One region of the Sinomonas halotolerans genome, then DNA from elsewhere that is predicted to be linked to it. Evidence: predicted binding sites of a transcription regulator. Region 1 holds the regulator's gene; the other holds the start of a gene.
What was found. Region 1 encodes HrcA, which represses chaperone genes, less so after heat shock. Its sites were predicted from a motif close to TTNGCACTCGNNNNNNNCGAGTGCNAA; they were not measured.
Positions count from the first base shown of each region.

Region 1 (7,561 bases):
GGCAGGTCCACCTGGGTGATGTCCCCCGTGACCACCATCTTGGAGCCGAAGCCGAGCCTCGTGAGGAACATCTTCATCTGCTCGGGCGTCGTGTTCTGGGCCTCGTCGAGGATGATGAACGCGTCGTTGAGCGTACGGCCGCGCATGTACGCGAGGGGCGCCACCTCGATCGTCCCCGCTGCCATGAGACGCGGGATCGACTCGGGGTCCATCATGTCGTGGAGCGCGTCGTAGAGGGGCCTCAGGTAGGGGTCGATCTTGTCGTTGAGGGTGCCGGGGAGGAATCCGAGGCGTTCCCCGGCCTCGACGGCCGGACGCGTGAGGAGGATGCGGCTGACGTCCTTGTGCTGCAGCGCCTGCACCGCCTTCGCCACGGCGAGGTAGGTCTTCCCTGTGCCCGCGGGCCCGATCCCGAAGATGACCGTGTTCGCATCGATCGCGTCCACGTAGTCCTTCTGGTTGGCGGTCTTGGGGCGGATGGTGCGCCCGCGGCTCGAGAGGATGTTGTGGGTCAGGACGTCCGCCGGGTTCGCGACGGTCTCCGTCCGCAGCATGGACACGAGCTGGGTGAGCGAAGCCGGGGTGACTGGCGTGCCCCGCCCCGCCAGGGCCGTCATCTCCTCGAACAGCCGCCGGATCCGCGGAGCCTCGGCGGGCGGGCCCACGATGGTCAGCTCGTTCCCCCGCGCGTGGATCGACACCGAAGGGAACTGCTGCTCGACGAAGCGGAGCGCCTCGTCGTGGGGGCCGAGGATCCTCACCATCTCGTCGCTGGAGCCGAAGCGCAGCACCTCGGTGCGTGCGGCGGGTGTGGTGTGCGGGAATTCCGCTGTCACGGGCGGTCGCTCTCCTTTTCCTGCCGGCGCCTGCCGGCGTGACCTTCATCGTACTGCTGCACGCCCCGCACCGCGCTTCCAGAAGCAGTGCAGTCCCAGCACAGGCAACTTCCCCGGACCGCCGAGAGGGCCAACGTATCAATCCAGCATCACTTGGGGAACGGTTGCAGCAACAGCGCCTCCGGCGCCTCGAGGGTGTGCAAAGCTGGTTCGTGCTGTCGGGGCGCTCGGCCCGAGGACGCCGGCCCGTCCCCGACCTACGACAGCATCAGGACTCCACGAGAGGACACTGCGGAGTGACCATGGGCACACGCGCGCGGCGGCGAGCCGCCGGGACGGCACGCCGCCGTGCCGGTGCATCCCTCGCAGCTGCGGTGCTCGCGGCACTCCTCGTCGCCTCGTGCGCCGCGCCCGGGAAGCCCGTGCCGACTGCGGCAGCGGGCGCCACCGGGGCCGGCGCCGGGGCCACGCAGTCGCCGGCACCGCTCGAGACATCGCAGACCTCCGCCAAGAGCCCCGTCTACTGGCTGGGCCGGTCCCGTGACGGCGTCTTCCTCTACCGCGAGTTCCGCGAGGCGGAGAGCGACGACAACCCGGTGGTCAAGGCGCTGCGGATCATGATGGACGACAAACCGCTCGATCCGGACTACTTCTCCCCGTGGCAGAAGCCCAAGAAGCTCGCCGCCTCGGTCTCGGGAACGAACATCATCACGGTTGACGTCTCGAAGGACGCCTTCAGCACGAATGTGGACGAGCGCACCGCGCAGCTCGCGGTGCAGCAGCTGGTGTACACGGCGACGGCCGCGGCGGCCACCGCAGGGCTCGTGGACACGTCCCAGACGATCTCGGTCATGCTCCTCGTGGACGGGCGCACTTCGCAGCTCGCGTTCGAGCGCGTCCAGCTCGGGCAGGCCATGCAGCGCGACGTCTCGATGGCGGCCCGGGCCTGGATCATCGATCCGCAGGAGGGCGCGGCGCTCGCGGGCCAGCTCAAGGTCACCGGCCGCGTGGCAGGCCCCGAGGCCTCCATTGCATGGCAGGTGCTGCGCAAGGACGACACCGGCGCAGCCTCGGTCTACCTCTCGGGCACCGCCCAGCCCAGCCGCGAGACGGGCCGTGCCGGCGAGTTCCGGTTCGCCGTGAACCTCGAGGACGGCGACTACGCGGTCCGCATCCTCCCGTCAGCGGACGCCTCTGCCCCGGCCGACTCGGGCGGCACGGAGTGGGACTCGAAGTCCTTCCGGATCGGCGACTGAGCACACGCTCCACCCTCGCCGGCACCGGCCAGCAAGGGGTCAGCTCGGCTCGGCAGTGCGTCCCGGCCAGCGGCCCAGCCTGTCCCCCGCGAGGGCCAACGCTGCGGGACCGGCAGTCGAGGACCTGAGCACATGGGGCCCCAGGAGCGCCGTGACCGCCCCCGCCTCGGTGAACCGTGCGATCTCCGCGGGGCTGATCCCCCCTTCGGGCCCGACGACGAAGAGCACCTCATCCTCCCGGCCCCGGGCCTCGCCCCCGTCTCCCCCGTGGCGGTGTGCGATGAGGCTGTCCAGGACGCGTGAGAGCGGCTCGACGGCCTCCTCGTGGAGCACGACGGCGAGGCGCGCCGAGGAGATCCGGCGTGCGAGGCCAGCGCTGTCGAGCGCAGCCTCCACCGCCGGGACAGTCGCCCGGCGCGACTGCTTCGCCGCGGCGAAGACCACCGCGCGCCATTTCGCGAGCGACTTCTCGGCCTTCTCGGCCTTCCACCGCACGATCGAGCGCTCCGCCTGCCACGGCACCACGGCGTCGACTCCGAGCTCCGTGGCCGTCTCCGCGGCGAGTTCGTCCCGGTCCCCCTTCGCGAGGGCCTGGACGAGGACGAGGCGGAAGGGCTGGCGGGGCTCGCGGACCACGCTCTCGAGGACGACCACGAGCTCCGACCCCTCGGCCTGCTCGACCTGCCCCGCGGCCCGCACGCCCGCGCCGTCGGCGAGGTCTACGCCCTCGCCTGGCCCGAGGCGGCGCACCGTCGCGGCGTGACGTCCCTCGGATCCGGCAACTGTCACGCGCTCCCCCGGCGCCGCGCCGTCGAGCGTGCCTGCGGGGACGTAGAAGAGCGGCCGGGACATGTCAGAGATTGCCCAGCTTGTCGCGAAGCTTCGCGAAGACGCCGCCGCTGCCCACGAGCTTGCCCTCGCCCACGTGCTCGCCGCGGAGCTTTGCGAACTGTCGGAGCAGCTCCTCCTGCTCGGGGTCCAGACGGGTGGGCGTCTCGACCTTGACCGTCACGAGCAGGTCGCCGCGTCCGCCGCCGCGCAGCCGCGCCGCGCCCAGGCCCGGGAGCGTCACGACGTCCCCGGACTGGGTCCCCGGCCGCAGGGTGATGCCCTGCTCGCCGTCGAACGTCTCGAGCGTCATCTCGGAACCGAGCGCGGCGGCAGTCATGGGCACGCTGAGGGTCGCGTGCAGATGGTCGCCCTCGCGGGTGAACATCGCGTGCGGCGCCACGCGGATCTCGACGTAGAGGTCCCCCGGCGGGCCACCGGCGGTGCCCGCCTCGCCCTGGCCGGAGAGCTGGATCCGGGTGCCCGTGGAGACGCCCGCCGGGATCTTCACCGTGAGCGTGCGCCGGCTGCGCACGCGGCCCTCGCCGCTGCACTCGTGGCACGGGCTCGGGATCTCGGTGCCGAACCCCTGGCACGAGGGGCAGGCGGCCGTCGTCATGACCTGGCCGAGGATCGAGCGGACGGCCCGCTGGACGTGGCCGCTGCCGCCGCACACGGTACAGCGCACCGGCTCCGTGCCGGGCTCGCAGCACGAGCCCTCGCAGCGCTCGCACGTCACCGCGGTGTCGACCTCGAGCTTCTTGTTGACGCCGAAGACGGCGTCCTTGAGCTCGATCCGCACGGCGATGAGCGCGTCCTGGCCCCGGCGCACGCGGGAGGCGGGCCCGGCCTGGCCGCCGGCACCGCCGAAGAACGTCTCGAAGATGTCCTGGAACGCGAAGCCGGCGCCGTTGTAGGATCCGCCGAACCCGTTGTCCGTGCCGTTCTCGTTGCCGGTCATGTCGTAGACGCGCCGCTTCTGCGGGTCGGAGAGGACCTCGAAGGCGTGCGTGACCGCCTTGAACTGCTCCGCGGCCTCCTCCCCCGGGTTCACGTCGGGGTGGAGCTTGCGGGCCAGCTTCCGGTAGGCCTTCTTGATCTCCTCAGCGCTCGCGTCAGACGGAACGCCCAGGGTTTCGTAGTGGCTGCTCACAGTCTTCTTTCTCTCAGCTTCCAGCGAGGATCTTGGACAGGTAGCGGGCTACGGCGCGCACAGCGGCCATCGTGGCCGGGTAGTCCATGCGGGTCGGCCCGAGGACGCCGATCTTCGGCCCGTCCCCGAGCCCGTAGCCCGTGGCGACGACGGAGGTCTCGGCCAGGCCGTCGTAGGAGTTCTCGCGGCCGATCCGCACGGCCACGCCGCGCGGGTCACCGGCCATCTCCGACAGGAGGCGCAGGAGCACGACCTGCTCCTCGAGGGCCTCGAGGACCGGCGAGATGCTCTGGAGGAAGTCGCCCGTGGACCGGGCCAGGTACGCGGTCCCGGCCATGACCATGCGCTCTTCGCGGCTCGACGCGGCCAGGAGCACGAGGCCTCGCGCGAGCTCGGCCCCCAGCGGCTGCTCGCCGGGTGGGAGGAGGCCCACCACGGCGGCGAGCGTCTCGTCCAGCAGTGCCACGGGCGTGCCCGCCGCGGCCGAGAGCAGCCTGTCCCTCAGGACGGCGAGCCGGTCCCGGTCCACGTCCTCGGGCACTGCGTGCACGCGCTGCTCCACACTCCCGGAGTCGGCGATGAGCACGAGCAGCACCTGGCGGGGCGCGAGGGACACGGCCTCGATGTGCCGCACCCGGGCCCGCCCGAGCTGTGGATACTGCACCACGGCCACCTGGTTGGTGAGCTGCGAGAGGAGCCTCACGGTGCGCTCGAGGACGTCGTCGAGGTCGTCGGCGCCGTCGAGGAGGGTGTGGATCGCGCGCTTCTCGGCGGCGGAGAGCGGGCGGACGTCGGCGAGGTGGTCCACGAAGACGCGGTACCCCTTGTCGGTCGGCACGCGGCCGGCGCTCGTGTGCGGGGCCGCGATGAGCCCCTCGTCCTCGAGCGCGGCCATGTCGTTGCGGATCGTCGCGCTCGAGACGCCCAGACGGTGCCGGTCCACGAGCGCCTTCGAGCCGACGGGCTCGCGGAAGTGCACGTAGTCCTCGACGATTGCCCGCAGCACCTCGAGCTTGCGCGGCTCGTTCATTCCTTCACCCCTCCAGCGTTAGCACTCCCTGGGACCAAGTGCCAAGTCTATTATGCCCGCCCCCGGCGCGCTGGCGGCTGCACAACAGCCGGTGCACGCCGCCTGCACGGCCGACGCCGGGCACTCGCCTAGCATGGGAGGGCCCGGCGCCGGCCGGGCTGACGGACACGAAGAGAGGCCGAGCACGTGGAGCATTCACCCTTCGACACGTGGGGGCCCGTGAGCCTCTCCGCCCCGGCCAAGCGCGAGCTCCCCACCGTGCCGGCAGAGATCGGCCTCGTCCTCGAGGACGCCGAGTCCGGCTGGGTGGGCGCCGTGACCCGGATCGAGAAGTCCGGCGGGATGCACGTCATGAGCCTCGAGGACCGCCGGGGCCGCACGCGCTCGTTCCAACTCGGCTTCGGGTTCCTCGTGGACGGCCGGCCCGTGCGCGTGGGCCCGCCCGCACTGCCCTCCGCGCCCGCCGCACCGGCCCGCACCGCCTCCGGCTCCGTGCGCGTCGAGGGCCAGCGGGCCCAGGTGGCCAAGGCCAGCCGCGTGTGGGTCGAGGGGAAGCACGACGCCGAACTCGTGGAGAAGGTGTGGGGTGACGACCTGCGCGTGGAGGGCATCGTCGTCGAGCCCCTCCACGGCGTAGACGACCTCGCCGCCGCCATCGCCGACTTCGGCCCGGGCCCGGACCGGAAGCTCGGCGTCCTCGTGGACCACCTCGTCGAGGGGTCCAAGGAGTCCCGCATCGCCGCGGCAGCCATGGCCGCGCCCGGCGCCGCGGGCAATGTCCTGATCGTGGGGCATCCCTACGTGGACGTCTGGCAGGCCATCAGGCCCTCCGTCCTCGGCATCCCCGCCTGGCCCTCGGTACCGCGGGGCACCGACTGGAAGACCGGCGTCGTCGCGGCGTTCGGCTGGCCGCACGAGACCGCCGAGGACCTGGGCCTCGCGTGGCAGAGGCTCCTCGGAAGGGTGCGCACGTACGCGGACCTCGAGCCCGCGCTGCTCGGGCGTGTCGAGGAGGTCATCGACTTCCTCACGGCCTGACGGCCGCGCCTCCGCTATCCTTGGAGTGCTCTCGGGCCGCCACCCGCGGCCCATCCGAGCATGAAGCACCGACACACAGGCAAGGAACCCAGTGGCCGAGTACCCGCAGGACCCCCGCAACGGCGAGAGCGAATACCACGGAATCCCGGCGCGGGCGCTGCCGCTCACTTCCTCAGAGGACCGGCAGTGGGCGACCCTCGCGCACTTCGGGGGCATCCTCGGCTGCGTGCCCTCGCTCCTGATCTACCTCGTGTTCAAGGACCGGGGGCCCTTCACGGCCCAGGAGTCCAAAGAGGCCCTCAACTTCACGCTGCCGCCCACGGCCGCGGCGATCGTGTTCAACGTCCTCGCCCTCATTCCGGTGGTCGGCAACGTCTTCGCCGTCTTCGCGACCGTCATCTGGCTCGCCCTCACGGTCTTCTCCGTGATCGCAGGCGTCCAGGTGAACCGCGGCCAGCCGTACCGGTACCAGTACAACCTCCGGCTCATCCAGTAGCCGGCCCACCCGAGGTCGCAGAGCGGCGCCAGCGCTATGGGAGCACGCGGCGCACCACGGCGTCCGCGAGGAGCCGTCCGCGAAGCGTGAGCACGAGCCGCCCGGCCAAAGCGTGCTTCCCCTCGACGAGGCCGTCCGCGATGAGCCCCGCGACAGCAGCGCGCCCCTGGGGCTCGAGCTCGGCCACGGGAAGCCCCTCGGCGAGCCGGATCCCGAGGAGGACGCGCTCGATCCGGCGCGTGTCGGCGTCGAGCGTCTCACGTCCCGCAGCCGGCGAGGCGCCCGCGGCGAGCCTGCCCGCGTAGGCCGTGGGGTGCTTGACGTTCCACCAGCGCACGCCGCCCACGTGGGAGTGCGCGCCGGGGCCGATCCCCCACCAGTCCCCGCCGTGCCAGTATGCGAGGTTGTGGCGGCACGCATACCGCGCTCCCCCGCCGCCGCCGTCCTCGGTGCGGCGGGCCCAGTTGCTCACCTCGTACCACGAGAAGCCCGCCTCGGCGAGGACCGCATCGGCGAGCTCGTACTTCTCGGCGTGGTCGTCGTCGTCGACCGGGGGGACCTCGCCGCGGCGGATCTGCGCGGCGAGGCGCGTGCCCTCCTCGACGATGAGCGCGTAGGCGCTCACGTGGTCAGGCCCACAGGCGAGGGCCGCCTCCAGAGAGGCCCTCCAGTCCTCCATGCTCTCGCCAGGCGTGCCGTAGATGAGGTCCAGGCTGACGTCGAGGCCCGCTTCGCGCGCCCACCGGACGGCATCCGGGACGCGGCTCGGGGTATGCGTCCGGTCGAGGACCGCCAGGACGTGCGGCACGGCGGACTGCATGCCGAAGGAGACGCGCGTGAAACCGGCCTCTGCGAGCACGTGGAGGGACTCTGGGGTGACGGAGTCCGGGTTCGCCTCCGTGGTGACCTCCGCCCCCGGCGCGA
Region 1 covers NZ_JBDFRB010000009.1:16,106-23,666, reverse strand. The annotation lists gene ABCQ75_RS11025 (PhoH family protein) at 1-764, opposite strand, end outside; gene ABCQ75_RS11020 (GerMN domain-containing protein) at 1,139-2,092, shown strand; gene ABCQ75_RS11015 (16S rRNA (uracil(1498)-N(3))-methyltransferase) at 2,132-2,944, opposite strand; gene dnaJ (molecular chaperone DnaJ) at 2,946-4,073, opposite strand; gene hrcA (heat-inducible transcriptional repressor HrcA) at 4,087-5,103, opposite strand; gene ABCQ75_RS11000 (DUF3097 family protein) at 5,290-6,141, shown strand; gene ABCQ75_RS10995 (DUF4870 domain-containing protein) at 6,233-6,637, shown strand; gene hemW (radical SAM family heme chaperone HemW) at 6,672-7,561, opposite strand, start outside.

Region 2 (7,561 bases), on a different contig from region 1:
GGACCACGTGATCTTCTCCCTCGGCTTCGGCCGGACCCCGCACGGGCGGGCGATGCACCACTTCGGCCCGCTCAGCGAGCCCGGAGGGCGCCGCCGATTCGCGCTCGCCATGACCCGGGCGAGGTCCACGATGCACGTGCTGAGCTGCTTCCAGCCCAGCGAGCTGGACCCGGCGCGCCTGAGCGAGGGCGCCCATGACTTCTACGAGCTCCTCGACCGCGAACTCGGAGGCAGCACGGAGCTGGGCACCCGCGCCACACGCGCAGCGGAGAGCGCGGAGGCGCTCGGAGCCGATCCGCTCGTGACCGATCTCGGGGACAGGCTCTCCTCGCGCGGTGCACGGGTGTGGCACCACTATGACGGCACGGTCGACCTTGCTGCAGCAATCGATCCCCTGCTCACCATGGGCCGTGACGAGCACGAGACGAGCGTTCCGGTCGCCATCGAGTCGGACGGCACGGAACGCTACCGGTGCCTCAGCGTCCGTGAGCGCACCCGGCAGCGGCCGCAGATGTTCGAGCGGCTCGGCTGGCGGCATGTGACGCTGTGGACCATCGAGGTCTTCACCGATCCGAGCGGTTGTGCCGAGATGATCGCGGACGAGCTCGGCCTCGAACTGCCCTCCGACGAGGGCGGCCCGGCGGGCTTCCTCCTCGGTCCCGCCACGGTGGGCGCACGCGCTGGCGCGGAGGGCTTCTTGCAGGCCGAGGGCCCCGGCGCGTCCCAGCCCGGCAGCCAGGACGGGTACGGCCCGGAGGAGGGCAGCCTGGACGGCAGCTGGCACGAGGGCGCCGATGGCCAAGAGGACGGCAGCGTGGAGTACGGCCTGGACGGCAGCTGGCACGAGGGCGCCGATGGCCAAGAGGACGGCAGCGGGGAGCACGGCCCGCGCGCCGAGCAGCAGGCGGGCAGCGGCCAGTTTGGGCAGGGCGCGGCCGACGCGCCCGGCGAGGGCATCCGTGAGGACTCCCAGGACGGAACGGACGGGCGAATGGACGGAACGGACGAGGGAACGGACGGGTCGGACGACGGCGCACAGGGCAGCACCGGGGACGGCGCAGCAAGCCCGCGGGGTGCCCGTGGCTCCCGGCGGGTGAGCGTGCCGGGAACCGGCCCCGAGGACGCAGACGGTCCTGAGACCGCTGTGCCTGGCGGTCAGGGCGAGGATTCCGGCAGCTGGCGGAACGGCGAGGACGCGCATGAGCGGTGGCTCAGGGAGCAGCGGCCGCCGCACTGGGGCTGACAGTGCGGGGACTGACAGTCCGGGCGCCGGCGCCGACGAGCATGACGAAGACCTTGCCGCGGGCTGAGGCCCCCGCGAGGCGCAGTGCCTGGTCCGAGGACGCCGCGACGACGAGGAGCCCCTCGGCCTCCGGTGTTCCCAGCCAGGGGCCAGCGGTGCCAGCCCCTCCCGCCTGAGGAGTCCAGAGGACGGGCACACCGGAGGCCAGCGCAACGCCCCCGCCAGACGGTCCGCCGGTATCCGGGGTGAGGACCAGGTCCACAAGCTGGCCGGGAGTGAGCAGCTCGAGCGACGCCGGGTCTGCCACCCGGACAGGAACGGCAGCCGTGCCGGGGGGAGCGCCGGTGAGCAGACCCGCGCCGACGATCGCGGCGTCTGTGAGGGCCTCGCCGCGGCGCACGGCGCCGGAAAGCCGTTGGCCCACGAGCGCGCTGGTGTCCGCTGAGGCGTGATCCGGCACGGCATCCGCGGGAAGGCGTGCAAGCCGGACGTCCCCGGCTCCCAGAGCGGCGCCGGCCGGGAGGTCACGTGCGGCCACTGCGACAGGGACCATGGCAGCCGACGGCGGGGTGAGCTGGTAGACCGCGGCCCCGACTGCCGTGCACGCGAGGGCGGCAGCGAGTGTCCGCCGACGGCGCTCGAGGAATCGCCGTAGGGGGGACCGTGGACGTGCAGGCCACGGAGACGTGCCGCGGGCGGGCCGGGTGCGGGAGAAGCGGTCCATGCTCCCGACGCTAGGCGTCCGCGGTACGCTGCGTGGGCGCGTCGGCTGCTATGTGGACGACACGCCCACGCCTTCACCTGTGGAGGGCAAGACCGCCGCAGCGGAGCGGAGTGGCAGCGCAGCCGAGGGGACCACGTGCCCGCGCCACGAGGCGCGTCGCCGGATCAGTTCGAGGCTGCGGCCGCCGCGGGCGCCGGAGCGGACTTCTCCGAGGACGAGGAGCCCGACGACGAGGCCGGCGCAGACGAACCCGAGGCGGAGGGGACGCTGCTCCCTCCGCTGCGGGAGTCCGTGCGGTAGAAGCCGCCGCCCTTGAACACGACGCCCACGCTGTTGAACTTCTTGCGCAGGGCTCCGGAGCACTCGGGGCAGACGGTCAGGGAATCGTCGCTGAAGGACTGGACGATCTCGAACGCGTGCGTGCAGTCCTTGCAGGCGTAGGCGTAGGTGGGCACGGGAACTCCTTGCTTGGCCGGGCAGAGGAGGCCTCGCCGCCGTCCCCAGCGCTCGCGCGGGAGCGCCGCGTGAGTCCGCGCAGCGTGCGGCACGCCGCCTCCGGGAATTGGCAGTGTTGGCCTCCGAGTGCCAATTCTAACAGCCGTGCCCCGGGCTCCATTCCCCAGGCCGCCGGTCAGCGGGAGCGCGCCCGGAGGTCGACGAGGCCCGCCGGAGTGATCGCGGCTCCCACCCGCCGGTCCAGAGGCTCGTCGGGGACGCCGCCTGCGGGGAGGAGCTCGTCGTCGAACACCACCGCGGCGGTGGGCACCTGCGTGCCGGCGGCGTCGAGGCGCGCGAGGAAGCGGTCGTAGTAGCCGCCGCCCTGCCCCAGCCGACGGCCCTCGGCGTCCAGCGCCGTCGCGGGCAGCAGGATCGCGGCGAGGGGCGCGCGCCCTTCCGCGGCATCGCCCGCGACGAGTCCGTCCGTGTCCAGCACGGGCCCCACGGGCTCCTGGACGGGCGCGAAGCGGCTGCGCTCGAAGGCGATCCGCGGGTGCCAGCGGACCCAGCCGAGGCCGCGGCCGGGGAGGCAGACGGGGAGCAGCACCCGGTAGCCGTCCTCGTGAAGGCCGGCCAGGAGGGCTGTGGTCGGGGGCTCGGCGCCGACGCCGAGATAGGCCGTGAGCGTTCCGCCCTCGGGAACGTGGCCGTGGGCCCAGAGCCGGCCGTGCACAGCGATCGGCGTGCCCGCCTGGGCGACGTCGGCGGCGCTGCGCGCACGGCGGCCAGCCCAGATCCGGGCACGGAGGGCAGACTTCAGCTCAGCAGTTTCCACGCGTCGACTCTAGCCAGCCCCAGCCCGGCCGCTCCACGGCGTGTCATATAGAGTGGCTGGCGTGTCTACCACTTCTGCAGTCAGAAAAGCCGTCATCCCCGTCGCCGGACTGGGCACCCGGTTCCTGCCGATGACGAAGGCGATGCCCAAGGAAATGCTTCCGGTCGTGGACAAGCCCGCGATCCAGTACGTGGTCGAGGAAGCGGTCTCCGTGGGCATCGACGACATCCTCATGATCACGGGCCGCAACAAGCGCGCCCTCGAGGACCACTTCGACCGGGTCCCCTCGCTCGAGGCGACCCTCGAGGAGAAGGGCGATGCGAAGAAGCTCGCCGCGATCCAGGAGTCGAACAACCTGGGCGACATCCACTACGTCCGCCAGGGCGACCCGAAGGGCCTCGGCCACGCCGTCCTGTGTGCCGAGCGCCATGTCGGCAACGAGCCGTTCGCCGTGCTCCTCGGCGACGACCTCATCGACGAGCGGGACCCGCTCCTCGGGGAGATGATCCGGGTCCAGAAGGAGACCGGCGGCTCGGTCGTGGCCCTCATGGAGGTCCCGCAGGAGACGATCTCCTCCTACGGCTGCGCAGACGTCACGGCCGTGGCGGGCGAGGACTACGTCCAGATCAACGGCCTCGTCGAGAAGCCGGACCCCGCGGACGCTCCCTCGAACCTCGCCATCATCGGCCGCTATGTCCTGCACCCCGCCGTGTTCGAGGTGCTGCGGGAGACTGCGCCGGGCCGCGGCGGCGAGATCCAGCTGACCGACGCGCTCCAGACCCTCGCGCGCCGCGAGGGCGAAGGCGGTGGCGTGTACGGCGTCGTCTTCCGGGGCCGCCGCTACGACACGGGGGACAAGCTCTCGTACCTCAAGGCCGTCGTGACCCTGGCCTGCGGCCGCGACGACTTCGGCAGCGACCTGCGCACGTGGCTCAAGGACTTCGTGGCGGACGGGGCCGAGGCCCCCGTCACTGAGCGCTGACCCCACCAATGGGGGGCTCGGGCCTCTGGCCGGTGACGCTGCGGGCCGGCGACCTCGCTCTGCGCCCCCTGCGCTACCGCGACCGGTCTGAATGGATGGCGCTGCGCGCCCGCAACCGCGACTGGCTCGAACCGTGGGAGGCCTCCAACCCGCAGCCGGGTGGAGGCCTGCCCACGTTCGGGCAGATGGTCCGCTCCCTCTCGCACCAGGCCCGCGAGGGCTCCGCGCTCCCGTTCGTCATCACCCTCGACGACCCACGACGCCGCAGGGCACCCATGGTCGGCCAGCTCACCGTCTCCTCGATCGTGTGGGGGTCCGCGCTCATGGCGACGCTCGGCTACTGGGTGGACCGCGGGCACGCCGGCCGCGGGATCGCCCCCACCGCGGTGGCGCTTGCGACCGACTACTGCTTCGCGGATTTGGGCCTGCACCGGATGGAGATCAACATCCGCCCCGAGAACGCCCCGAGCCTACGGGTCGTGGAGAAGCTCGGCTTCCGGTACGAGGGCCTGCGTCCCCGCTACCTCCACATCAACGGGGCCTGGGCGGACCATGAGTCATATGCGCTGACCGCGGAGGAGGTCCCCGAGGGCGGGGTGCTCGGAAGGTGGCTCTCGTCGCGCGGATGATGTACCCATTCCGGCCGCACTCGGCGCCTTATTGCGACACACCGCACGGAATCCGGCGTGACCCTGCGCGGTCCTCCTACGGTTCTGGGTATGGACTTCGCCCTCAGCAGCTCGCCGGTACTCGGTGCCGCCGTGCTGCTGTGGCTGGTGTGGGTTGCTCCGTACGCCATGCGGCGTCGGCGCGCCTCGCTGCCCGAGGGGGCGCCGACGCTCCTCCTCGACGAAAGGGGCCTCGCGGACGGGAAGGGTTCGGTTCTCATGCATGAGGGGCCCCAGCGGGTCGGCACGGCGGCACGCGGCACCGGCCCGGCGCCCCGCCCAGGGGATCCCCGCGAGGCACCGGAGGGCCAACCGGCGTCCGCGCCCTCCAGCCCCTCCACCCCGCCCCGGCCCTTCCGGCCGCGGTGGGGGCGCATCGCGATCGCGCTGGCCGGCATGAGCTCGCTCCTCGCCATCCCGGTCACGCTGGTCCTGCTCCTCGTGGGCGCGCCTGGCTGGCTCCCGCTGCTCGCGCTTGCCGTCGCCGTGGGCTGCGTCGCCGCCCTGCGCGCGATGGCGGTCCGTGACCGCCGCAGCCGGGTCAACGCGGCGTTCAAGGCCGCCATGCACGCCGGCACGCCCTCGGCACATCCCGCGCCTGCGCGGCGGGGAGCCGACGAGGTGTTCGACGCCGGCTTCGAGCCCGAGCCCGCCCCCAAGCCCCTCAGCCGTGACGAGCTGCGCGCCGTTGCCCTCGAGGTGGCCCGGGCGTCGCAGGCGAGCGCGGATGCGGCCGCGAAGGCCGACGGGGAGACTGCGGGGGAGACGTGGGAGCCCGTCCAGGTGCCGAAGCCCGCGTACCTCGGGGCTGCCCGCGCGGAGCGCCCTGAGCCCGCCCCGCTGGAGACGCCCGCAGACCTCAGGCCGACCGCGAAGACCAGCCTCAAGCCGAAAGCCGAGGCTCCCGAGCCCGGCACGGTTCCCGGCGTCCCGTCCCTCGCGCCCCGTCCCGCCAAGCGCCCCGCGGGCGCTCTGGGCAACCTCGACGCCGTACTCCAGCGCCGGCGCGCATAGCCGCTCGCCGGGGGTGCCGCGGATTTGTCTTCGAGGCCCCTTCCCAGTAACGTAGATCCCGCGCCAAGGGGTCTTAGCTCAGTTGGTAGAGCGCTTCGTTCGCATCGAAGAGGTCAGGGGTTCAAATCCCCTAGGCTCCACGTCTGTGAAGTGCGTCCCGCGCGCTGCAGAAGCCCCCGGTCCCACGGACCGGGGGCTTCTGCACTTCCGGGGCAGCGTCAGCTTCCCCGGGCGCCCCGCGGGAGCACGGCGTCCTCCGCGGTCTGGACGGGGAGCGGCCCTGGATCGCTGCGGGCGACGACGACGAGCGCCACGTCCGCGTCGCGCAGCACCCGCATGAGTCCGGAGAACGCCCCGGCAGCCCCTTTTGGCGCGCGGGCGAGCACGGGGACCCCGTCCACGACCCACAGCGCGTGCCGGCCTGCCGCCGCTGCCCAGTCGAAGCCAGCGGCCCCCGCCCGGGCGACCTCGTCGAACCCGAGCCAGACCAGGCCGGGTTCTGCTGCGAGGGCGCGGAGCCCGGCGTCGTCCGTGGCTGGACCACCACCGTCGACGGCCCTGCCGCCAGCAGCATCCGCGTGCACGACGGTGCGGGCCCCCGGCGGCGGGACGAAGAGCCCGAGCCCGCCCAGCTGGGCCGCCGTTCCGGGGACGAGCACGCGCGAGGCGGCCCAGCCGCCGCCCTCCTGTCCTTCGGGGGCCCGGCCGCCTGCGCCTGCCTGCTCGTCGGCTACAGCCACCGCTTCGCCTTGAAGACGATGTACATGGCCAGCGCGACGAGGGCCATGAGGAAGAGGGCGAACGGGTAGCCGTTGACCCACTTGAGCTCAGGCATGAAGGTGAAGTTCATCCCGTAGATTCCCGCGACCACGCTCGGGGCGAAGATGATCGCAGCCCAGGAGGAGATGCGCTTGACCTGCTCGTTCTGCTCGGCGCTCGCCTGGTTCTGCCGGTTGGCCGTGAGGGTGCCGTCGAGGACGAGGGCGTTCTGCAGGATGTCGCGGAACGAGTCGGCCCGGGAGATGAGCTGCTCCACGTGGTCCTGGACGTCGCGGAGGCTGCGGCGCAGCTCCACGTCCACGCCGTACTTGTCGGATCCGCGCTCGAGGGAGTCGAACACGGGCCGCAGGGGATGGAGGGCGCGCTGGAACTGGATGACCTCGCGGGCGAGCTCATAGATGCGCCGCGAGACCGTGTGGTCGCCCGCGAAGAGCTGGTCCTCGATCTCGTCGATGTCGTTCTCGAGTCCCGCCACGACCGGCCCGTAGTCGTCCACCACCCGGTCCAGGAGCGCGTACAGCACGGCCTCGGGCCCCTGCCGCAGCAGCTCCGGCTCGGCCTCGAGCCGCCGGCGCACCTGCCCCACGCCCGCGGTCTCGGCATGGCGGATCGTGACAACGAAGTTCGGTCCCGTGAAGACGTGCAGCTCGCCGAATTCCACCGTCTCGGTCTCGTCCAGATAGCGGGCGGGGCGCAGCACGGTGAAGAGCACGTTGTCGTAGCGCTCCATCTTGGGCCGCTGGTGGGCGGTCACGGCGTCCTCGATCGCGAGCGGATGGAGCTCGAATTCGCGGGCCACAGCCTGGATCTCCGCCACGGAGGGGCGGTAGAGCCCGATCCACGCCATGCCGCCGGCCGTCTCGGCAAGGGTCTCGAA
Region 2 covers NZ_JBDFRB010000012.1:33,320-40,880, reverse strand. The annotation lists gene ABCQ75_RS12710 (DUF4011 domain-containing protein) at 1-1,243, shown strand, start outside; gene ABCQ75_RS12705 (SAF domain-containing protein) at 1,212-1,967, opposite strand; gene ABCQ75_RS12700 (FmdB family zinc ribbon protein) at 2,132-2,422, opposite strand; gene ABCQ75_RS12695 (5-formyltetrahydrofolate cyclo-ligase) at 2,599-3,240, opposite strand; gene galU (UTP--glucose-1-phosphate uridylyltransferase GalU) at 3,302-4,222, shown strand; gene ABCQ75_RS12685 (GNAT family N-acetyltransferase) at 4,231-4,851, shown strand; gene ABCQ75_RS12680 (hypothetical protein) at 4,942-5,904, shown strand; tRNA gene ABCQ75_RS12675 (tRNA-Ala) at 5,972-6,044, shown strand; gene ABCQ75_RS12670 (hypothetical protein) at 6,123-6,644, opposite strand; gene corA (magnesium/cobalt transporter CorA) at 6,635-7,561, opposite strand, start outside.
Region 2: ABCQ75_RS12700 (FmdB family zinc ribbon protein) is a predicted target of HrcA. The motif match lies at 2,530-2,556, and genes of this name have one in related genera.